Regions from separate parts of the Brevibacillus humidisoli genome, predicted to be linked through region 2. Evidence: predicted binding sites of a transcription regulator. Region 2 holds the regulator's gene; the other holds the start of a gene.
What was found. Region 2 encodes CtsR, which represses protease genes until heat stress. Its sites were predicted from a motif close to ATGGTCAATAAAGGTCAAACA; they were not measured.
Positions count from the first base shown of each region.

Region 1 (12,115 bases), 760 kb from region 2:
CTTATCAATGCGGACATCAGGAGCAAGCGATCCGCTGGTGGCAAAGGGCAAAACAGCTGGACCCTGATACGGGGATTGCCGACTACTATTTGCATATGGTAAAAGAGCGCGAAGAAGGAAACAGTATACATGAGATCCCGTATCAGTACCAAATCCCGTTTAAGGGGAGCGCGTTTGAACACGTAGAATGGACGCGTTCAGATGAGTTGAAGTCTGACCCGATGATCCGGGCGTCACTGCTGTGGGCGATGCAGCACGGTACGGCTGAGGTTAAGAAAATGGTGATTCAGACACTGGCGTTAATCGGAGATGATGAGGCGGAAGAGGCCCTGCGCCGCTTTTGCCGTACGGCAGACGACGAGTACCTGCTCAAACTTGCCTTGGTGGCACTGAGTCAAATGGGGGCCGCTCTCCCTTACGAGGTGGGTGCCTTTACAGTTGGTGAAGAGGCCGACCACGTCGCTGACTGCATCCGCACTTGTTTGAGCAGAGAGGAGCACGCGGAGCTGCGTAGATGGGCACTGCTGGTTTGGTCGGCATACTGCCAATATCGGGAGGATCCCCCAAAAACACGCAAGCCGGAAGCGTGGGTTGCCGCTCTGGAATACTTATACGGAAAGCTGACATCAGGCAAGGTTACCCAGAAGTCGCTGGCCGCCAAGTACGGGTTGTCTCAACCGACCATCGCCAAGTGTGCAAAAGAGATATCCGCACTTGATTTACACAAATTCTAAACTTATAATTAATATAAACTATAGGCTGGGATTGTTTTAGGCGATAGGAGGCTGAACAGACATGAGTGAGCAAAAAGTATACGATGTGATTATTGCAGGTGCAGGACCGGCCGGCATGACAGCCGCCGTATATACGTCTCGGGCTAATATGTCAACATTGATGATCGAGCGTGGCATTCCCGGCGGACAGATGGCCAACACGGAGGATATTGAGAACTATCCGGGATTTGACCATATTCTCGGACCTGATCTTTCCACCAAGATGTATGAGCATGCCCAGAAATTCGGGGCAGAATATGCTTATGGCGAGATCAAAGAGATCCAAAACAGTGAGCCGTACAAGAAAGTGATCACCTCTGATGGCACGGAGTACCTGGCCAAATCCGTTATTGTTGCGACAGGTGCCGAACATCGTCTGTTGGGCGCACCGGGTGAAAAGGAACTCTCCGGACGGGGCGTCTCCTATTGTGCTGTATGTGACGGTGCTTTCTTCCGAGGAAAAGAGCTTGTCGTTGTCGGGGGCGGCGACTCTGCTGTCGAGGAAGCGGTATTTTTGACTCGTTTTGCGACCAAAGTGACCATTATCCACCGACGCGACCAATTCCGAGCCCAAAAAATCCTCCAGAAACGAGCCTTCGAGAATGAGAAGATCGATGTGATTTGGGATACAGAAGTGAAAGAGATACGTGGCGATGGAGTGGTCCAAAGCGTTCTGTTGGAAAACAGGAAAACCGGCGAGCAACGCGAGTTTGAGACCAACGGGGTCTTTATCTACATCGGTATGGATCCCCTCACCTCCAGTGTCGCCAACCTGGGGATCACCAATGCAGCAGGATATATCGAGACCGATGAGATGATGCGGACCAAAGTGCCTGGCATCTTCGCAGCGGGTGACGTACGTGAAAAAACACTGCGCCAAATCGTGACGGCCACCGGAGACGGTTCGATAGCGGCACAATCCGCTCAACACTACGTCGAAAACCTGAACGAGCGATTGCAAGCCGAAAACGTTACAATCTCTTAATTCTCTTGTAACATGACTGAAATATTCGGGGGCTATGATAAAAATATGAATTGACCCCCTTTTTCTATACTTTCTTCCTAGCGTGGCCGATTGCTGGTCACGCCCTTTTTTTGTAATGCGGTTTTGGCATGGGAAACAATGCGCGTACATCGTCAGTTATGGTATCCTTATAGCAGGATCAGAGGAGGCGAAATGTTGTGGTAGAAACGGGCAAAGAACGAGCCATTAATCTGCTGATGATCACGGGCATGTCCGGCGCTGGAAAGACGACGGCGGTGCAAAGTCTGGAGGATCTTGGCTTTTTTTGTGTCGACAACTTGCCACCGGTTCTGATCCCCAAGTTCGCAGAGTTGATCAGACAGTCAGGGGGCGGCATCGAACGTGTCGCATTGGTGATTGATCTGCGTGGTCGTGAGTTTTTTGACAGTTTGTCTGAAGCCATCGATAAGTTATCGGGAATGCACGGGATTTCGTTTCAAATCTTGTACCTTGATGCCAATGATCAGACACTGGTCATGCGTTATAAGGAGACGCGACGGCGGCATCCCCTCTCGCCTGAGGGCTCTCTTTTGGAAGGAATCCATTCCGAACGGCGCATGCTTCAAGAATTAAAAGGATTGGCCAGCCAGATTATCGATACCAGTCAGATGAAGCCTGGCCAGCTGCGTGAAAAAATCATTAGCCAGTACGGGCAGCAAGGAAACCAACTGACGATCAACCTGATGTCATTCGGATTTAAATACGGCATTCCGATTGACGCTGATCTTGTGTTTGATGTTCGCTTTTTGCCCAATCCGCATTATGTAAAGCATCTTCGTCCCAAAACCGGATGTGATCAGGAAGTAGCGGAGTATGTGATGAAGTGGAGCGAGACACAGGAATTCATCAACAAACTGCTCGATTTTCTACAGTACACGCTGCCCCATTATCAGCGAGAGGGGAAAAGTCAGCTGGTCATTGGGATCGGATGTACAGGGGGAAAACACCGATCGGTCGCTATCGCCGAGCATGTGGGCGAGGCGTTTGTCAAAGAGTTTCCAGTTCGGGTCACACACCGTGACATGGAGAAGAATAAATAAGCATAGGATGGCAAGGAGATCCATTACGATCGGGATAAAAAGAGACAAGATTTCTCATATGAGGGCTAGGTTCATATGAAGATAATGAGGTGACCTATGTCAACAGGGAGAAGGGGAGGGCAGTCAGGTGAGTTGCCGCGCGTTGTCGTGATCGGTGGCGGAACCGGTCTTTCCGTATTGCTGCGTGGATTAAAGCAGCATCCGGTCCATATCACAGCTATCGTAACGGTAGCGGATGACGGCGGCAGTTCAGGGAGGTTGCGGATGGAGATGGATATGCTTCCGCCAGGGGATATTCGCAACGTTCTGACTGCCTTGGCCGACACGGAACCGCTGATGGAAAAGGTAATGCAATACCGTTTTTCCAACGGAACGGGATTGGTAGGACATAATTTGGGAAATCTACTGATTGCAGCCTTGAACGAAATCACCGGCGACTTTGTTACTGCCGTAAAGGGCTTAAGCAGGGTTCTTGCCGTACGCGGTGAGGTGCTGCCAGCCTCCAATCAATCGATATTGTTAAAAGCAGAAATGGCAGACGGAGCAATCGTGTTGGGAGAGTCACAAATACCGCTGTACGGAAAGCCAATCAAGCGAGTCTTCCTCGATCCGCCGGACGCTGTGCCGTTGGCGGAAGCGGCCCGGGCCATCGCAGAGGCGGATGCCGTTCTGCTCGGGCCGGGGAGTCTGTATACAAGTATTATTCCCAATCTCTTGGTGCGCGGGTTGTTCGACGAAATCATAGCATCGACGGCGCCCAAGATCTATATTTGCAACGTGATGACTCAGCCGGGAGAGACAGACCATTTTACGGCATCAGATCATGTACAGGCGATGTACGATCACGTCGACAGACCGTTCCTCGACACGATCATCGTTAATACAACAGATGTTCCCGATGCCGTTCGAGAAAAATATGCGGAAAAGGGAGCAGCGCCTGTCGTTTGCGACCATGACAAGCTGACGGCACTCGGTCTGCATGTCATGTCTGGTCAGTTAATCGCCTATGAAGACGGTCTGCTGCGCCACGATGCAGACGCCGTAAGTCGGCAAGTCGTCGAACTGATGAAGCAGAAAATGGGGTGAAGCGCCATGTCCTTCGCAGCACACGTCAAAAAAGAACTAACCATGCTGCAGCCATCTGACTGCTGCAGTCGGGCGGAATTGTCGGCGCTGATCCGCATGAATGGCAGCTTGCAGTTTGGTGCAGGCCGCTTTGTTTTGGATGTATCGACAGAAAATGCGGCGATAGCCAGACGGATTTACGTCCTCACAAAGAAGTTGTTCCAGGTACATGCAGAGCTGCTGGTACGAAAAAAGATGCGCCTGAAGAAAAATAATGTCTACATCGTACGGATTCCTCGGGGCGCCAACGAAATCCTGCAGGCGCTGTCGATCATGGATGAAAACTTGTCATTTTATCCGGGGATCCCACGCGATTTGACCAAAACATCATGCTGTCGGGGAGCTTATCTGCGGGGAGCCTTTCTGGCGGGAGGATCTGTCAACCATCCAGAAGCTTCCAGTTACCACCTGGAGATTTTCACTGCCTATCAGGACTTTTGCGAAGCACTGACAGCACTAGCGAACCGCTATCGCCTCAATGCGAAATGTATTGAGCGCAAAAAAGGGTTTGTAATGTACATCAAGGAAGGGGAAAAAATCACGGAATACCTAAGCCTGATCGGGGCACACCAGGCGCTGTTGTACTTCGAAGATGTCCGTATTGTCAAGGATATGCGTAATTCTGTCAACCGTTTGCACAACTGTGAAATCGCCAATATCAACAAAACGGTTAATGCTGCTACCCGACAGATGGAAAATATTCAGTTGATTGAACGGGAGATTGGCTTGGAGAATCTGCCGCCGCGGTTGCGAGAAGTGGCGGAACTGCGCCTGCTTCATCCCGACATCAACCTGAAGGAACTGGGCGAATTGCTGCCAAGTGGCGTGGTCAGCAAGTCGGGGATCAACCACAGGCTCCGAAAAATTAACGAAATCGCTGACAAATTGAGAGAAAATGAAAATATTTCTTCCCCTTGACATGGTATAATGGTCTGCAAGAGCGAAAGAAAGAGAGGGAGGTTGCAATGGTACAACAGCAGGTTCTGGTTAAACTGAAAACGGGTTTGCAAGCACGACCAGCTGCTTTTTTTGTACAAGAGGCAAACCGGTTTGCATCGGAGATATTTGTAGAAAAAGAGAACAAGAAGGTAAATGCCAAAAGCATCATGGGTATTATGAGTTTGGCGATCGGCTCGGGTACGGAAATCACGATCTTGGCGGATGGGCCAGATGCCTCCCAAGCAGTGGCCAGCTTGGCGAAACTGGTAAGCGTAGAGGAGTAACGTTCTCTATTTTTTACTGGTGGCCGAGTGACTCGAAAAAAAGAACATGACTGTTATTGCATCAACCGTTCAGAGATCAAATCTGAACGGATTTTTTGCTTTTTTTGTCTACTTTTGTCTAATTCTTCATTATTTAAAGTAAATTCGATATAATGGTATGGAACGATCTGTTTTGAGATTCAGATACTTCCTGCATCACGAGGAAAGAGACAGCGGGGGGGACAACTGACGTGGAAACCATGGTGAACCAGCGGACGTTCTTTCGGCTTGAGCTAGAACCGCCGTTGGAGGCACAGACGAGCATCGTCAGGATTAAGGACAACGAGATTGAGTCGGGTGAAGCCCACGTACTGGTTGATAACATCAGTGCCGGTGGTCTTGGATTTGTGTCTAATCTCAACCTCCCGGTACAGACTGAGATTGTTTTGGAATTCCGGATGCGTCTGTTTAACCAACAAATCAAACCACTGGGCTACATCGTGAGAAAAGCGGAACGGCCAGACGGATTGTTCCACTACGGGGTTTCGTTTACCATTGACGAAGATCTAAAGGCTCTACTCGTCAGACTGGTCAGCGAGCTGCAAATCAAACTTCGTCGGGGGAACAACATTACCAGCTGTGATTTTTACCACGGGGACGCAACTGCATTTTTCGATAGGGAGCATCAGTAAAAAGGGCTGTCCGCATATGGAACAGCCCTTTTGTGTGCCAGTAAAGGGTCATTGAACCCCTTGGTATTGCGCCGTCCTATAGCTGTAGTTCACACCTTGAGCTGAGATGGCACCGGAGAGCTCTTGTCTCATCTGGCTGCAGAGCTGGGCTGCTTGCTGCATGCGATTCATTGCAGTCTGGTGTCCTTGCAGAGCCGTTTGAATCATCTGAGTGGCTGCTCGCTCCCGTTGAGCCATCTGTTCCAGCATCGTTACGTTCTGCTGTTCTTGCTGCATCATTTGCTGATACATGGCGGTAGCCTGTTGAGTCTGCTGCATCAACTGATTGATCAACTGCTCACATTGTTGAATTTGTTGGATGGCATGTTGATACGTATGCATGGATGGATCCTCCTTTTGCTGGTTGCTGTGCTGTCCGAACCCGGGCAGCCTCGTCTAGTTTTCCCAGGCTACAGACCGGTATGTAATCTGCACCAATCCTTTTACAGGATGAATGGCGCAGCCGATTTGGGGGAATCGTTAAAACAACCGCGGAATCGTTTGACCAACTCAAAAGGGGGGAAAGTATGAGTCGACGTCAGCAGACTGATTCACTGCACGAAGGAAGAGACGAGAACTTCATCGATGTTGATCGGATGGTGAACGAGGGACTGGGAGGAGGTGTCGTCAGTTCGCAAAACGGACTCATCGAACAGACGACTACCGATACGATGGATGATCCAGAATCAGTTGATCTGAAATAGCTTGATCGCGAGTATTCAGGGACGGAAAGGAGTTGACGGAGCGTGGACGCTGCACGGGCAAAAGAAATCTTGCATTCAGCGGAGAGAGTGAGTGTCGAATACGCAGGGGTACCGGTATGGATCGATGATGTGGATGAAAATGAGAACATCGCACGGGTACATACCGAAGGCAATCCCCAGGAGAGCAGAACCGTTGCGATTACCGAACTGAAGGAAAAGTAAAAGGAAAAAGACTTCCCCGGACCGTTCTGGGAAAGTCTTTTTGCGTGACGGCACTTGAAGCGTGTTACGAGATCTGCTTATTTTGCTGGTGTGGAGGAAATCACATCGTCGATCAGCCCATACTCCTTGGCGTCCTGCGCAGACATAAAATGGTCACGGTCTGTATCGCGAGCGATTCGCTCAATGGGCTGACCGGTGCGCTCAGCGTAGATGCGGTTTAGGTGTTCACGCATCCGCACAATTCGCTTAGCCGCTATTTCAATGTCACTAGCTTGACCCTGCGCGCCGCCAAGGGGCTGGTGAATCATGATCTCACTGTTGGGCAGAGCGAATCGTTTGCCTTTCGCTCCCGCGCAGAGCAGGAAAGAACCCATCGAAGCAGCCAAGCCGACACAGATGGTAGAGACGTCAGGCTTGATGAACTGCATCGTGTCGTATATGGCCATTCCCGCCGTGATAGAACCGCCCGGGCTGTTGATGTAAAGACTGATATCTTTATCCGGGTCCTCGGCGGTGAGGAACAACAACTGGGCGACCACGCTGTTCGCAACCACATCGTTAATCGGGGTACCCAGGAAGATGATGCGATCTTTCAACAGTCGGGAGTAGATATCGTAAGCACGTTCACCGCGATTCGTTTGCTCGATTACGGTCGGAATCAAATGCATATCCATTGGCAGTCCTCCTCTCCTTTCAAGTCTAATCATACACTAAAGGTCAAAAAAGGTCAAACAAAATGACCTCTACCTACTTCTCTAATGTATCCCGAAATGAGTAAAAGTAAAACTGCTTTTTGCCGTTCAAGCTCTGCTTTCTGTATGGCGATAAAGGTACCCGTTACTGCCCGCCGGCCAGAATCATCCTTTCGCCCCTGGGAAGGGGCGAAAGGAGTAGGCTAGAGGACAGAACGGTTGACGCGGCGGACGGTTGCTGCGACGGCTCCGAGAAAGATCATCCAGACGGCAATCGCGACCAACCATCCAGCAAATGGCAGGTGAACCAGCAGAGAGAGACCGATCACGCCGATCAATTCTGTCAACAGGGGAGGAATCCGCCACTGAAATCGTTCAGCCAGCCGAAGGCCCGCCCACGTGCCGACAAAGATTTTGGCTACAAACAGCAGCACGCCAACCACAACGACAAGTGTGACGGCAACCGGAATGCCGATGATGGTAATCAACAGGATTACCGTCAACATCGGAACAGCGAGCAGCAGCAGAATCCCGACGCCAAAGTGACCAAGCGTTTTTTCATCCAGCGTACGTTGAATGGACAACAGTGTTTTTGGAAACAGGAAGCGGATCACCAGCCATAGCAGTACCGTACTGATCACCGACATCACAACAAGCAAGATGGGCCATGTCGGGCTTTCCTTCGGCTCCGGCTCTAACTGGGTATACGCCACCTCCCCTGTGATTTGCGCCCCGGGAGCAATGGAAGCCTCCTGATGACTCATGTAGCGAACATCACCGTTGATTTTAGCTGATGGTTCGATTTGCAACTGGCCAACCCGCAGCATCGTGATGCCGCGCCCGATCTCCCCGGTGATTCGCATATCCGCGATCGTTCCATTGATCTCGCCGCCCAATCGCCCAAGCAGATCAACGGTTTGGGAAAAGGCCAAGACATTACGTCCGATCTCGCCCGATTGGGATAGATTGAGATACTGGGTAAAAACGGTCGTACTCCTCGTCACATGACCGTCTATCGTCAAGTTGCGTGTAAACGCCCGGATATCACCGTCTATCTCTCCGCGGATTACGGTATCATTGGAAAACGTGATGACGTCTCCCGTCACCTTGCCGCTGATCTGCAAACTTTCCGCAAACGAATATATGTCCCCTTGCACATGTCCCTCAATAACCACCTTGCGGCCAGTCACGAAGAGATCACCGATATGCGTTTCCCCGTTGGCCAAGACATAGGTTTCCTGGGAAACAGCTTGAAAGGCAAAACAGGTAGTACCGGATATGGCCAACAATGCGAATACCAACAGCAGCATCCTGATCCGATTCTTCACGGTCTGTCCCCTCCTCTCGAATAGGCTGGATCGATCGATTCGGCCTGACGGTTGGCGCCGGTCAAGATGATGGCCAAGATGAGACAGACGAACAAGGCGGAGAACAGAAAGCAGCTGAGCAGAAGATAATCCCAGAGTGTGTGGGCATTTTCTCTCAACCAAAACGTCGAAGTCCACAGCAGGTAGGGCTGCACGATCGGCCAAAGCCATTCCAGCCAGTTAAACAGCCAGCTCTGGGCAGGTATGACGGCCAGCAGGAAAAGGGAGAGAAGCAGGGCAGTCAATCGGTTGATGATTTTCGAAGAAGCCTGCCTGTTTTTTCTGTGCAAAGCACAAATGGCGTCGATTTGCTGTGTGACAGATGGATGGAGCGATGGCAATGGGGCGGATGTCGCCGAAAACGACTGCTCAAAAAACGAGCGGTCCTCCATCCAGGAATCGTACGTATTTCGACATTCCTGGCAACTCCGCAAATGCTCTGCCACTTTTTCCGATTCTTCGGTCAGTAACTCACCATCTGTATACATCATCATCGTTATTTCATCGATATGAGACATGGGGAGACCTCCTTTTGTCGGTCAAATGCTGCAGCAGTTGCTTCAACTGTTTGCGGGCTCGAAACAACCTCGTTCCGACCGTATTTTTACTCATCCCTACAATACTGCCAATCTCTTCGTAACTTAGCTCTTCACTGAAGCGGAGTGTCACAATCAAGCGATCCGTCTCATCCAAATGGGAGAGCAGTTGGTTAAGTTGCGTTTGGAATTCTTTCTCTAGGAACAAGCTCTCCGGTGTGTTGCTATAGGTGCTGTTCTCTTTTTGCACATGCACGTGCAGGCGATCGTCTTCCATCACAATATCCCTCTTTTTGCGAAGAAAATCGATACAGGTATTGGAGGCAAGCCGGTACAGCCATGAGTGAAAGGGGAGCGATTGATCGTATTTATGCAGGTTTTGCGCTACTTTTAACCAAATCTCGTTGTAGACATCCTGTGCATCGTGGTGGGAGTAAATCATCTTTTGCACAAGGCGCATGACCCGCTGCCCGAACAACTCGATCAGCGTATCAAAGCCATTGGCGTCACCCTGTAAAAATTGTTGGATGCCCGTCAGCGAGCGGGTGTTTAGAGCGTAGATATCCTCATGGTGATGCGTGTCCATGTATGCCCCCCCTTCCAATCAATAGTACGGATGAGACCGGTGCAGAATTTCACGCTATTGTCAGCATCGGCTAATCCCGAGCAAAAGAAAAGCCCCCTATGCGGGGGAGTACCTCGTTTATGCTTTTTCCTGCTTCGCTTCTTCATCCGTCTTCGCTTCTTCATCATCCGCTTCTGCTAAATCTACAGCTACCCGCAGCGTTGCTTTTATCTTGCGCCCTTTAATAATCGTATAGTCGGTGATTTGCTGACTTTTTAGCTCGCTTAGGGCTTCAGCCAAGGCTTGTTGATCCTCGTAGGGCTGGATCGTGAGCAAGCATTCGTCGTCACTCGCCTCTTGGTAAATCAGGTAGTAGCGATCGCGCGGCAAACCAAGCCCCCCAATCAGTTATCCACGAAATTATCCACAGCTTGTGCACAAAAACATGTGTTCGCGGCAATACTTTCATCAATCTTACGTAATATTTCCTTGTTGTCAAAAAATATACGGCGGATCAGGCTTGTAACAGCTAAAGTTATCCACAAAGTTATTCACATTTGATCTTAAGCTTGGGGATAGACTGGGGACAAGCGGGAGACGTCATGCTCCTCCTGGTTTGCTCATATACATGTGGCAAAAAGGGAGGAACTAACTATGGCGGCCATACCGGGTATTTTGATTTTGTTCATTCTGGTGGCAGCAGTGGTGTACGGTACAAATCGGATGGTAAAAGAGGATACGACCCAGTACGACCTGCAGTTCTTATGGGATCGGTACCCCATCACGATCGAGCAGATCGAGAAGAAAGGATGAGAAACGGGAGAGTACAAGCGAGATATACGCAAAATACGAGCGAGATACAAACGAGATGCAAGCAAGGAGCGCACAGAGCGGCGCATATAAGAAAAGCAGTCCTCATCTCGTTGAGTGGACTGCAGTTCCATGATGGTATTAGAATTGGTTCCAGACGATGATCTGATCAGCGGGAAAGCGACTGCTGGGACGAGCAGGTTGAGCCGCTTTTCCTACTGCAATCAGCAGAATCGGCAAGTAGCGCTGGGGTATCCCAAACACCGACACCAACTGCTGGGCATCAAAACCGCCCATTGGGCAGGTGTCATATCCCATCGCCTTGGCAGCCAGCATGAGCTGCATGGCAGCGAGCGAAGCATTGCGAATCGCTTCGTCACGCGGGGCATGTGGGACTGTGGCATAGGTTTGTTCAATATTAGCCAACAAGCGCTCTTTCACTTCTTCTGTCATTGCACCGGCCGCTACCGCAGGGCCGTAAACAGCTTCCGCATTTTTATTTGCTTCGAAGTCACCGAGAACGGCGATGGTGGCGGAAGCATCGATGACCTGCTGCTGTCGGTAAGCGATCGGCAGCAGCTTCTTTTTTGCCTCATCGTCGTGAATGACGAGGAACTTCCAATGCTGCAGATTCCATGAAGAGGGAGCGGTCGAAGCGTACTCGATCAGTTTGGCAATCTCTGCTTGAGTCATTTTCACAGAGGAGTCGAATTGTTTGACAGCTCCGCGATCTTGAATAATCGTAAAAAAGTCTTGCTGCAATGTTTCCTTCATCAATAAAGCCCTCCACCATACTGTGTTCAATGTGTATATGCTGTTAGTGTTCCAGATTTCAGTGATCCTACACATCGTATGTATGCTAAGGTGTCAGAATGGATGTCCCGCCGGACAGAAATGTAGTTGGCGGAAGTGGTAGAGAGGGCTATCAGGGAGGCGACACGGCTTGATCGCTAGATCGTACCGGACTGCAACAACCGTTGAATATCCTCCTCGATTTGTGCAGGGTCAGTTGCCGGAGCGTATCGCTTGACAACGGTCCCCTCGCGATCGATGAAAAATTTGGTGAAATTCCATTTGATTTGTTTTGTCAAAAGACCGGGAGCTTCGCTGGTCAGATGACGAAACAGGGGATGCGCGTTGGCTCCCTTTACGTCAACCTTGTCAAACACGGGAAAGGTAACGCCGTAATTGCGGCTGCAAAAGCTTTCAATCTCAGCAGCGGTCCCGGGTTCCTGCCCGCCGAATTGATTGCATGGAAAGGCCAACACCACGAAGCCTTGGTCCATGTATGTCTCATAGAGACGCTGCAGACCTTGGTATTGAG
Region 1 covers NZ_CP087263.1:3,724,739-3,736,853, reverse strand. The annotation lists gene LOK74_RS18290 (tetratricopeptide repeat protein) at 1-734, shown strand, start outside; gene trxB (thioredoxin-disulfide reductase) at 796-1,758, shown strand; gene rapZ (RNase adapter RapZ) at 1,995-2,837, shown strand; gene LOK74_RS18275 (gluconeogenesis factor YvcK family protein) at 2,934-3,923, shown strand; gene whiA (DNA-binding protein WhiA) at 3,930-4,880, shown strand; gene LOK74_RS18265 (HPr family phosphocarrier protein) at 4,928-5,185, shown strand; gene LOK74_RS18260 (PilZ domain-containing protein) at 5,425-5,856, shown strand; gene LOK74_RS18255 (hypothetical protein) at 5,905-6,237, opposite strand; gene LOK74_RS18250 (hypothetical protein) at 6,423-6,599, shown strand; gene LOK74_RS18245 (H-type small acid-soluble spore protein) at 6,642-6,821, shown strand; gene clpP (ATP-dependent Clp endopeptidase proteolytic subunit ClpP) at 6,899-7,489, opposite strand; gene LOK74_RS18235 (bactofilin family protein) at 7,717-8,841, opposite strand; gene LOK74_RS18230 (anti-sigma factor family protein) at 8,838-9,398, opposite strand; gene LOK74_RS18225 (RNA polymerase sigma factor) at 9,382-10,002, opposite strand; gene LOK74_RS18220 (hypothetical protein) at 10,120-10,371, opposite strand; gene LOK74_RS18215 (hypothetical protein) at 10,636-10,794, shown strand; gene LOK74_RS18210 (nitroreductase family protein) at 10,933-11,565, opposite strand; gene LOK74_RS18205 (glutathione peroxidase) at 11,742-12,115, opposite strand, start outside.
Region 1: the regulator CtsR is predicted to act here: its motif matches at 7,535-7,555, upstream of clpP (ATP-dependent Clp endopeptidase proteolytic subunit ClpP).

Region 2 (12,115 bases):
AGATCCATCGTCAAGAGGGAAACAGCCCAGACCATCAGCTAAGGTCCCCAAGTGTACGTTAAGTGGGAAACGATGTGGAGTTGCCCAGACAACCAGGATGTTGGCTTAGAAGCAGCCACCATTTAAAGAGTGCGTAATAGCTCACTGGTCGAGTGACTCTGCGCGGAAAATGTAACGGGGCTAAACGTACCACCGAAGCTATGGCAGTCCGTACGGACTGGGTAGGGGAGCGTTCCAAGCAGCGGTGAAGCCGTACCGGAAGGAGCGGTGGAGCGCTTGGAAGTGAGAATGCCGGTGTAAGTAGCGAAAAGACAAGTGAGAATCTTGTCCACCGAAAGCCTAAGGGTTCCTGGGGAAGGCTCGTCCTCCCAGGGTTAGTCGGGACCTAAGCTGAGGCCGAAAGGCGTAGGCGATGGACAACAGGTTGATATTCCTGTACCACCTTTGTTCCGTTTGAGCGAGGGCGTGACGCAGGAGGATAGGGTGAGCGGCCTACTGGATGGCCGTCCAAGCAGCAAGTGTGGTATGCAGGCAAATCCGCATACCATCCAGCACAAGCTGTGATGGCGAGGGAAATACAAGTACCGAAGTCCCTGATTTCACACTGCCAAGAAAAGCGTCTAGTGAGGAACAAGGTGCCCGTACCGCAAACCGACACAGGTAGGCGAGGAGAGAATCCTAAGGTGCGCGGGATAACTCTTGCTAAGGAACTCGGCAAAATGGCCCCGTAACTTCGGGAGAAGGGGCGCCCCGGTAGGGTGAGGGTCCCCGCCTGACACGAGCGTAAGCTTGTGTCAGGTGGGCTGAGCCCGAGGGGGCCGCAGTGAAAAGGCCCAAGCGACTGTTTAGCAAAAACACAGGTCTCTGCGAAGCCGCAAGGCGAAGTATAGGGGCTGACGCCTGCCCGGTGCTGGAAGGTTAAGGGGATGAGTTAGCTTCTGGGCCCCGCCGAACGCGAGCGTAAGCTTGTGTTCGGTGGGTAGAAGCGAAGCTTTGAACCGAAGCCCCAGTAAACGGCGGCCGTAACTATAACGGTCCTAAGGTAGCGAAATTCCTTGTCGGGTAAGTTCCGACCCGCACGAAAGGCGTAACGACTTGGGCGCTGTCTCGGCAAGAGACCCGGTGAAATCATAATACCTGTGAAGATGCAGGTTACCCGCGACAAGACGGAAAGACCCCATGGAGCTTTACTGTAGCCTGGTATTGGAACTTTGTGCATCATGTACAGCATAGGTGGGAGCCTGAGAATCCGGTGCGCCAGCATCGGGGGAGGCGCCGTTGGGATACCACCCTTGATGTACGGAGTTTCTAACTCGGCACCCTGATCGGGTGCGAGGACCATGCCAGGTGGGCAGTTTGACTGGGGCGGTCGCCTCCCAAAAGGTAACGGAGGCGCCCAAAGGTTCCCTCAGAATGGTTGGAAATCATTCGTAGAGTGTAAAGGCACAAGGGAGCTTGACTGCGAGACCTACAAGTCGAGCAGGGACGAAAGTCGGGCTTAGTGATCCGGTGGTTCCGCATGGAAGGGCCATCGCTCAACGGATAAAAGCTACCCTGGGGATAACAGGCTTATCTCCCCCAAGAGTCCACATCGACGGGGAGGTTTGGCACCTCGATGTCGGCTCATCGCATCCTGGGGCTGTAGTAGGTCCCAAGGGTTGGGCTGTTCGCCCATTAAAGCGGTACGCGAGCTGGGTTCAGAACGTCGTGAGACAGTTCGGTCCCTATCTGTCGCGGGCGCAGGAAGTTTGAGGAGAGCTGTCCTTAGTACGAGAGGACCGGGATGGACGCACCGCTGGTGCACCAGTTGTCACGCCAGTGGCACAGCTGGGTAGCTATGTGCGGACGGGATAAGCGCTGAAAGCATCTAAGCGTGAAGCCCCCTCCAAGATGAGACTTCCCACAGCGCAAGCTGGTAAGACCCCTCAGAGACGATGAGGTTGATAGGTTCGGTGTGGAAGCGCGGCAACGCGTGGAGCTGACGAATACTAATCGGTCGAGGACTTATCCACACTCTCTTTTCCTTGTTCTATACTTCTGTTATCCGGTTTTGAAGGTGTGACCTACTATACACCAAATCGATAAGCAAAGCAGGAATGTTCTCAACTTGTGCACAGAGCCCGGGTTGGGTTTTTTTGTTTTTCTCATCGGCAAACTTCACAGGGATGATGATAAATACTTGGGAAAAGTATACAATAAACACATAAAGAAGATAACAGAAGAACGTATCTGCCGCACGAAGATCCGCATACCAAGAAAGACAATCACACTGGTCCGTATCGTCGTCCAGTAAAGATAGGTTTGTGAAGGAGAGCACTGGGATGAAAAAGATTTTGATCTTTTCCGCTTCCATTGGTAACGGTCACAATCAGGCGGCAAAGGCCATGCAGGAGAGTTTAGCTGGAAAAGGGTATTCCTCCATGATTATCGATACGTTGGAGTACATCAGTCCAACCTTTCATAAAATTTTGCTGGAAAGCTACACAAACCTGCTCAAGCTTTCTCCGAAAACGTGGGGAAGAATCTACCACAACTCAGAAAAGACACGATTTTTCGATATGAATGTGTTTGTCAACAAACTATTGGCCAACAAGCTGAAAAAGTTGATCAACAGTGTAGAACCGGATGCTTTTGTCGCAACGCATCCGTTTGCCAGCTGTATGCTGTCCGTGCTGAAAGGTCGAAATGAATGGATGATGCCGATCTATACGGTTATTACCGACTACACCATTCATCCCTCTTGGATCAACCATCATATCAACTACTACTTCATAGCGCATGAGCAGTTATTTTATCTGGTAGACATTTACCGGAAGGACTATCAAAAATTTAAACCGTTTGGCATTCCGATCATGAAAAAGTTCAGGGAACCTGTCAATGAGGAGGAGGTCTACAAGAAGTTTTCGATCTCTCCCGACCGAAAAACGTTGATTCTGTCCGGGGGTGGACTCGGCCTTGGCCCGATGGAGCAGGTGCTGCAGGGTTTGGAACAGATTGAACATCCCTTGCAGACACTGGTGTTGACCGGGTTAAACGAGAAACTGTATGCGAAGGTTTCGGGTCGTACCTATCGACACAAGGTGATTCCTCTGACCTATATCGACAACTTTCACGAATGTCTCCACGTAGCCGACCTGATTGTCACCAAATCAGGTGGCCTCACGACAGCCGAAGTGCTAAGCAAACAAGTCCCCATGATTGTATACAATCCGCTGCCGGGACAGGAAGAGCGCAACAGTCATTTCCTGCTGAACAACGGGTGTGCGGTTCATGCTCAGGTGACAGAGCAGCTCATCTATTTTATTGAGGAATTGCTCCATGACCCGACGAAAGCAGACTACATGAGGAGGATGGCGCAGCTTGTAGCCAAACCGGATGCGGCAGAGCACATCTGTCAGTTTATCATGGCGGATCTGGAGGCAACTGCAAGGCAACCAGACTTTACCCAGAGGTGAGAAAACTTGTCCAAGACATATACGATACTGTTTGACATGGATGGTACACTGCTGCAGACGGAAAAGTTGGCTGTTGCAGGATTTACGTGCACATTTGAGGAACTGAGACAGAGAGGGTTGTGGGACGGCCCGATGCCCGATGAGGAGCAGCTGACAAACGTGCTGGGATTGACGTTGGAGCAGGTATGGGGAACTCTCCTGCCGGGGGAGGACGAAAGCACGAAACAGCTGGCAGATCGTCTTATGCTCTCCCACGAGCAGCGGCTCCTAAAAGAAGGGGTCACGGATCTATACCCGGGCGTTCGGGAACTGCTGGCAGAACTGCACGCCCAAGGAGTTGCCTTGTTTGTCGCCAGCAATGGGTTGGAAGCGTATATAGACAGTATCTGTGAACACTTTGCGATCAAATCCTACTTTACAGATCTATACTCAGCTGGACGCTTCCAGACCAAATCCAAAACCCAGTTGGTGGAAAAACTGCTTCACGATTATCCGGTCAAACAGGCCGTTATGGTGGGGGATCGCCAATCAGACGTGCAAGCAGGAAAGGCAAACGGCCTTTTTACTATTGCTTGCGACTTTGGCTTTGCCAAGCCGGGAGAATTGGACGAAGCGGATGTGATCATCCATCAGTTTAGCGAATTGACGGCACACCTTCCTTTTTCTTTGACCAATAAAACGTGAGTCTGCCACTCCTTCAGGGGTGGTTTTTTGGTTTTAAGATTGATCTTTTCGAACACAATAGTGAATGGGATGGCTCTTGCCAAAAACGAAAAAACGACTTATAATGAAAGTCAAATATAGTCAAAGTCAGGATTTGCTCTTGTGGCGGTCCATCAATCGTACAGACGTAGAGACCAACAGATCTTGCAGCAGATCTTCATAGGTTGAGTAAGAGGAGGAGGCGCTTTGCGTAACATTTCGGACATCATCGAACAGCATCTCAAGCGTATTCTGCAGGAAAGCCCTAACGGCCTGGTAGAGATCCAGCGCAGTGAGCTTGCTGATATGTTTCAATGTGTGCCTTCACAAATCAATTATGTTATAAATACGCGCTTTACGATTGAGAAAGGATATGTTGTGGAAAGCAAAAGGGGTGGAGGCGGATATATCCGGATCCGAAAAGCGCAAATCACCAGCAAATCCAGGCTGCAAGAACTGCTGACCGAAGAGCTGATCGGAAGCAGCATCACACAAGGTGCGGCGTACGCGATTATCGATCGACTTCACGAAGAAGGGATCATCAACTCCCGAGAGGCTGCCTTGATGAAAACGGCAACGTCGCGAACCGTACTCAATCTGGAGACTCCACTTCGGGACCGTCTGCGGGCCAACCTGTTGAAACACATGATTGCCTCGATTTTGATCCGCTAGGAGGGAGGGCCGACATGAACTGTGAAGAATGCGGAAAACGACCGGCTACACTTCACCTGACGAAGATCGTCAATGGAGAAAAAACGGAATATCATATATGTGAGCACTGTGCCCAGGAAAAGGGGGACGTGATCTCCGGGTTTGACAACTTCAGTATCCATAACATTTTGTCTGGGCTGCTCAACTTTGATCCGATGGCGAAGAACAGCGTGGGCGGTTCGTCCAACAGCCAAACAGCGACGCAAAAAACACTGCGCTGCGAAACCTGTGGCCTCACTTACGCCCAATTCAGCAAAAGTGGTCGCTTCGGCTGCAGTGACTGCTATCGCTACTTCGGCGATCGGCTCGATCCGCTGTTCAGACGAATACATGGAAACACCAACCATATCGGAAAAGTCCCCGAGAGAACAGGCGGACAGTTGAAGATACGCAAAGAGTTGGAACAACTGAAAACGGCATTGCAGCAGTACATCAAGACGGAAGAGTTTGAAAAGGCGGCGGAAATCCGCGATCGCATTCGAGCTTTGGAGAAAAAGATGGATCAAGCGTAAGTGGAGGAGGTGAGAGGGCACCATGTCTGTGCAACAATTTATGCAGAATCCGTGGAGCAACTGGATGAAGGGAGAGGGACCCGATGCGGACATCGTCATCAGTACCCGCATCCGTATCGCCCGCAACCTTCGTCATCAGCCATTTCCGCTGCTGGCTACCGACTCACAGGCAGAAGAGGTGGTTCATCAGGTAGCCAACGCCAGCCGATCAAAGGCGATGAGCAAAGCAGGGCCGTTTGAACTGATCATGATGGATAAACTGCAGCCGTTGGAGAAGCGAGTCCTGGTGGAGAAGCATTTGATTAGCCCCAATCTTGCCGAGGAATCCCGCAAAGGAGGGGTTCTGCTAAGCGACGATGAATCGATTAGCATCATGGTCAACGAAGAAGATCATATTCGAATCCAGGTGCTGATGCCCGGCTTTCAGCTAAAAGAAGCGTGGGATATCGGCAGCCGGATTGACGATATTTTTGAAAAGCATGTGAACTACGCTTTTGATGAAACACGCGGCTATTTGACGAGTTGTCCGACGAACGTCGGCACGGGTATTCGCGCCTCAGTGATGCTGCATCTGCCCGCGTTGGTGATGACCCAACAGATCAGTCGTATTCTGCAGGCGATCAACCAGGTGGGGCTGGTGGTAAGAGGGATCTACGGCGAAGGCAGCGAAGCGTTGGGCAACCTGTTCCAACTGTCCAACCAGGTGACGCTTGGGATGTCGGAGAGCGACATCTTGTCCAACCTCTATAGTGTGGCTAAACAGATTGTCGATCAAGAACGGGTGGCAAGGCGCTATCTGCAGGAAAACTCCTCGCTCGCCCTGGAAGACCGCATCTGCCGATCTTATGGCATTTTGCTTCATGCCCGTACAGTTGAGTCCAAAGAGGCGGCACAGCGGCTGTCTGACGTTCGTCTCGGCATCGACCTTGGTTTGATCAAAAACGTTACAACCTTTACCATCAACGAACTACTCGTTATGACGCAACCTGGCTTTCTGCAGCGACACGCCGGACAGAAGCTCACTCCCGAACAACGGGACGAACGACGGGCTCGATTGATTCGCGAACGTCTGGCAGCCCATTCTGCTTAACAGAACAGTAAATCGGAGGTGCATGGATGATGATGTTTGGTCGTTTTACAGAACGCGCACAAAAAGTACTCGCACTTGCATTGGAAGAAGCCGTTCGACTGGGCCACAAGGACATTGGTACCGAGCACGTTCTGCTGGGATTGATTCGCGAAGGCGAAGGAATTGCAGCCAAAGCGCTGCAGTCGCTTGGCCTGGGCCTCGACAAGATTCAAAATGAGGTCGAATCGCTGATCGGGCGCGGATCCGAACAGCCGACAGCGGGCAACTACACCCCCAACTATACGCCACGTGCCAAAAAAGTAATCGAACTCTCGATGGACGAAGCCCGTAAGCTGGGTCATACCTACGTGGGGACGGAGCACATCCTGCTTGGCCTGATTCGCGAAGGTGAAGGGATTGCGGCCCGGATCATGAACAACTTGGGCGTGAGCTTGAACAAGGCCCGCCAGCAGGTGCTGCAGTTGCTGGGCAGCTCCGAGATGATGTCGTCTCACCAGCCTTCCGGCAACAATCCGGCCGCAAACACACCAACCTTGGATAGTCTGGCCCGTGACCTGACGGCAATCGCCCGTGATGGCGGACTGGATCCTGTGATCGGCCGACAAAAAGAGATTGAGCGTGTTATCCAAGTGTTAAGTCGCCGCACCAAGAACAACCCTGTCCTGATCGGGGAGCCGGGTGTCGGGAAAACGGCGATTGCAGAGGGCCTGGCCCAGAAAATCGTCAACAACGAAATCCCGGAGACCCTGCGTGACAAACGGGTGATGACGCTTGACATGGGTACCGTAGTGGCGGGAACCAAGTACCGGGGAGAATTCGAGGACCGACTCAAGAAGATCATGGACGAAATACGCCAAGCGGGCAACATCATTCTGTTTATTGATGAGCTGCACACCCTGATTGGCGCAGGTGGTGCGGAGGGGGCGATTGACGCCTCCAACATTCTCAAACCGGCCCTGGCACGCGGTGAACTGCAGTGCGTAGGCGCCACCACGCTGGACGAATACCGCAAGTACATTGAAAAGGATGCCGCGCTGGAGCGCCGCTTCCAACCGATCAACGTCGACGAACCTTCGGCGGAAGATGCGGTCAAGATCCTGCATGGCTTGCGCGACAGATATGAAGCTCACCATCGGGTGAAGATCACTGACGAGGCGATTGAGCAGGCGGTTAAGCTCTCTGACCGCTACATCACGGACCGGTACCTGCCGGACAAAGCGATCGACTTAATCGACGAGGCGGCATCCAAAGTACGCCTGCAGTCCTTTACCGTACCGCCAAATCTAAAGGAACTGGAAACACGGCTTGAGGAAGTTCGCAAAGAGAAGGATGCAGCCGTTCAGTCACAGGAGTTCGAAGAAGCAGCAGCACTCCGTGATCAAGAACAGAAACTGCGGGAAGAACTGGAGCAGACCAAGAAAGACTGGAAAGAACGGCAGGGCAAACTAAACATGGAAGTAACGCCCGAAGATATCGCCCACGTAGTCGCCAACTGGACTGGCATCCCAGTGGTTAAGCTGAAAGAAGAGGAAACAGAACGACTGCTCAAGATGGAGGAGATCCTGCATAACCGGGTGATCGGACAGGATGAAGCGGTCAAGTCGATCTCCCGTGCGGTTCGCAGGGCTCGTGCCGGCTTAAAAGATCCGAAGCGTCCGATCGGCTCGTTCATCTTCCTCGGACCGACCGGGGTCGGGAAAACCGAGTTGGCCCGCGCCATCGCTGAGGCATTGTTTGGTGATGAGGATGCGATGATTCGCATCGACATGTCCGAATACATGGAGAAGCACTCTACCGCTCGATTGGTCGGTGCCCCTCCAGGATACGTCGGTTACGATGAAGGCGGCCAGCTGACGGAAAAAGTGCGCCGCAAACCGTACTCCGTGATCCTGCTCGACGAGATTGAAAAGGCCCATCCCGATGTGTTTAACATTTTGCTGCAGGTACTCGATGACGGCCGTCTGACTGACTCCAAGGGTCGTACTGTCGATTTCCGCAACACCGTCGTGATCATGACCTCCAACGTGGGAGCCAACATGATTCGCAAAAACACTTCGCTGGGCTTCACCACCGGTGAGACCGAGAAGAAATACCAGGATATGAAAGACAAGGTCATGGACGAAATGAAACGCACGTTCCGTCCGGAATTCCTGAACCGGATCGACGAACTGATCGTCTTCCATTCGCTGGAGCAGGAGCACATCGAGCAGATCGTCTCCTTAATGACCGAAGAACTGCGGAAACGTCTGAGAGAACAAGAGATCGACTTTAGACTGTCAGAAGAGGCGAAGAAGCTGTTGGCCAAAGAAGGGTTCGATCCGGCTTATGGTGCAAGACCGCTTCGCCGTGCGATTCAACGAAACATTGAAGATCGTCTGTCCGAAGAACTGCTCAAAGGTACGATTCACAAAGGGGACACTGTCCATATCGACGTAGAAGACGGCCAACTCACCGTGAAACGACTGGAACACACTACTAGCAAATCGTAACCTGTTGAGACCCTTGCGTATCGTAAGGGTCTCAGTCTGGAGACAAACGGGTGGCGCGGGGGAGAGTAGCTCTTTTCCTCCAGTCGCCCCGTTGCCAACCAGCGAGGAAGTGGGACTGGCGCAGCTGAGCTGGTTGGCAAGAGTCGCCCCTTCCGGAAAAGAGCTACTCTCCGCCTGTACCGAGGTTTTGTCTACACGCAGACACCTTCCTTTTTCGGAAGGTGTTTTTTTGCTTCACCGATAAGCAAGTGTATGAGTCGAAGGAGGCAACCAAACACCCCTTCCAGGACAGGATTCAAGCTGTTCGTATGGGAGGATGCCATAATGTGCGACAAGATGATCGGACGAACGCAAAGAAATGTTGCACCCACAAGCAACCGTTGCGAGGCGAAAGAGAAAAACAGGTGAGCGAAAGCCTTGTCAGTGCCCACAGAGTCGGAGCGGAAACAAAGCGGTACACGCTTGGCGGCCAACTGCTCCCCTGAAATGCCATCGCCCCTTGAGGGCTTTTGGTCGCCGTACCGCTTTGTTGGAGTGGAGACGGTCATTCCAGCTTCCTTGCGGGCACTGGCACGAGCGGAGCGAACCTGTTTTTTCTCTTTCGCCCCCCACTATAGCTCGTTCAAAGCGCTTTGGTCCGCTCCATACAGGAAATGGCGAATGGCTTTGCTTCTGCTCTATGCAGGAAAAAAGCCCGGCCTGCCGAACTATGTAAGAATGAAAACAGAGAAGCGGGAGTATAAGTATGTCAAAGTATAAAACGAAATACGCATGCCAAGAATGTGGCTATGAAACGCCCAAATGGATGGGAAAGTGTCCCGGATGCGGCTCGTGGAATACAATGGTAGAAGAGCTTGTTGCCAAGTCTGCCGTCCGCGGCGGGGAAAGACATTCCCTTACGAAACAGACTGCTCAGCCGATCACCGAAGTGAAAAGCGAAGAAGAGCCTCGATTTGATACAACCATGAATGAGCTAAACCGAGTCTTGGGTGGCGGACTCGTTCCCGGGTCGCTGATCCTCGTGGGAGGTGACCCGGGAATCGGCAAGTCAACCCTGCTGCTCCAAACCTCGTTTGCCTTGGCTGGTCAGGGGTACAAGGTCTTGTACGTTTCAGGAGAAGAGTCGGCCAAACAAATCAAGATGCGCGCGGAGCGTTTGGCCATGCAGACACCCCAGATGTTTGTCGTATCTGAGACTGACCTCACGCTGATAGAAGAGCAGATTGAACAGGTAGACCCGGCGGTGGTGATAGTTGATTCCATACAGACAGTATTCCATCCTGCTGTGACTTCTGCAGCTGGAAGTGTCGCACAGGTGCGGGAGACGACCGCGCACCTGATGAAGATTGCCAAAGGAAAAGGGATCGCTACGTTTATCGTCGGCCACGTTACCAAAGAAGGGGCGATCGCCGGACCACGCATGTTGGAACATATGGTTGATGCCGTCTTATACTTTGAGGGAGAGCGCCACAATACCTTTCGCATCCTGCGAGCTGTAAAAAATAGGTTTGGCTCGACAAACGAGATGGGTATCTTTGAAATGAAAGAGCGCGGGTTGGAGGAAGTATCCAACCCTTCTGAAATTTTCCTCGCAGAGCGACCGGTTGGCGTGGCCGGATCTACGGTTGTAGCCAGCATGGAAGGGACAAGGCCGGTACTTGTCGAGCTGCAGGCGCTGGTATCGCCAACCAGCTTCGTCACGCCACGACGGATGGCCACGGGAGTGGACCACCAGCGGGTCTCCATGATCATGGCTGTGCTGGAGAAGCGGGTTGGACTGATGCTGCAGAGCCAGGACGCCTACATCAATGTAGCGGGAGGCGTACGTCTCGACGAACCGGCAGTAGACTTGGCGATTGCTGTCAGTGTAGCCAGCAGCTTTCGCGACAAAGCTGCAAATCCTCACGATGTTGTGATCGGAGAGGTAGGATTGACCGGGGAAGTACGAGGTGTTGCGCGGATTGAGCAGCGAATCCGGGAAGCGCAAAAATTGGGATTTAAAAGAACGATCATACCGGAAAAAAATGTTCGCGGCTTGGATGTCCCAGCGGGATTGGAGATTATCGGGGTGAGCAATATTGAAGAGGCTCTGCGTGAAGTATTAAGGGGGTAAAACATGCAGGAAACGTTGGAAAAAGAGGCATCAGTAAGCGACGTACTTCGCTTTGTCGCACCTGGAACAGCCCTGCGTGAGGGATTGGAAAACGTGCTGCGGGCCAAAACCGGAGCGTTGATCGTGGTCGGTTTTAGTCCCGATATGAAATCGATTGTAGATGGCGGCTTTTCCATTAATTGTGAGTTTACTCCCGCTAATCTGTACGAATTAGCAAAGATGGATGGGGCGATCATATTAAGTGAAGACGCCAAGCGTATTTTGTTTGCCAATACGCAGTTGGCACCGGCCTCCGGCATCCCCTCCGGCGAAACAGGCACCCGCCACCGTACGGCAGAACGAACGGCGAAACAAACCAGTCATCTGGTGATTGCCATTTCGCAACGTCGCAATGTGATTACACTGTATCGGGGAAGCTTTCGCTATGTTCTTAAAGATATCGGTGTTATTTTGACCAAGGCAAACCAGGCGATGCAGACCCTGGAGAAATACAAAGCTGTTCTGGATCAAGCCCTGACCAATCTCGGGGCACTGGAGTTTGAAGAATTGGTAACCGTTTACGAGATTGTCTCTGTGATGCAGCGGATTGAGATGGTACTGCGCATCAAGGCGGAAATCATCAAGTACATTCACGAACTGGGCACCGAAGGTCGATTGATCAGCATGCAGTTGGAAGAACTGGTCTCCAACATTGAAGACGAGGCGTACCTGTTGATCCGTGACTACAGTCGGGACAAATCGGTTGACCCGCACCACATACTAGCTAAGATGAACCAATTATCATCAGAAGAGTTGTTGGAGTTGGAGCCGTTTCAGCAGCTTCTTGGCTTTGCCGCAGGCACCAACCCACAGGAAGAATCGGTATCACCCCGCGGGTACCGTATCCTTCACAAAATCCCCCGGCTGCCAAGCACAATCGTTTCCAATCTCGTCTCTCATTTCCTTACTCTTCCGCGCATTATGATGGCGACAATTGAGGAATTGGACGAAGTGGACGGCATTGGCGAAGTACGTGCCCGTGCCATCAAGGATGGTTTAAAAAG
Region 2 covers NZ_CP087263.1:4,486,324-4,498,438, forward strand. The annotation lists rRNA gene LOK74_RS21820 (23S ribosomal RNA) at 1-2,012, shown strand, start outside; gene LOK74_RS21825 (MGDG synthase family glycosyltransferase) at 2,322-3,455, shown strand; gene LOK74_RS21830 (HAD family hydrolase) at 3,462-4,139, shown strand; gene LOK74_RS21835 (CtsR family transcriptional regulator) at 4,365-4,829, shown strand; gene LOK74_RS21840 (protein-arginine kinase activator protein McsA) at 4,844-5,380, shown strand; gene LOK74_RS21845 (protein-arginine kinase McsB) at 5,403-6,470, shown strand; gene LOK74_RS21850 (ATP-dependent Clp protease ATP-binding subunit) at 6,500-8,959, shown strand; gene LOK74_RS21855 (hypothetical protein) at 9,377-9,718, shown strand; gene radA (DNA repair protein RadA) at 9,705-11,072, shown strand; gene disA (DNA integrity scanning diadenylate cyclase DisA) at 11,076-12,115, shown strand, end outside.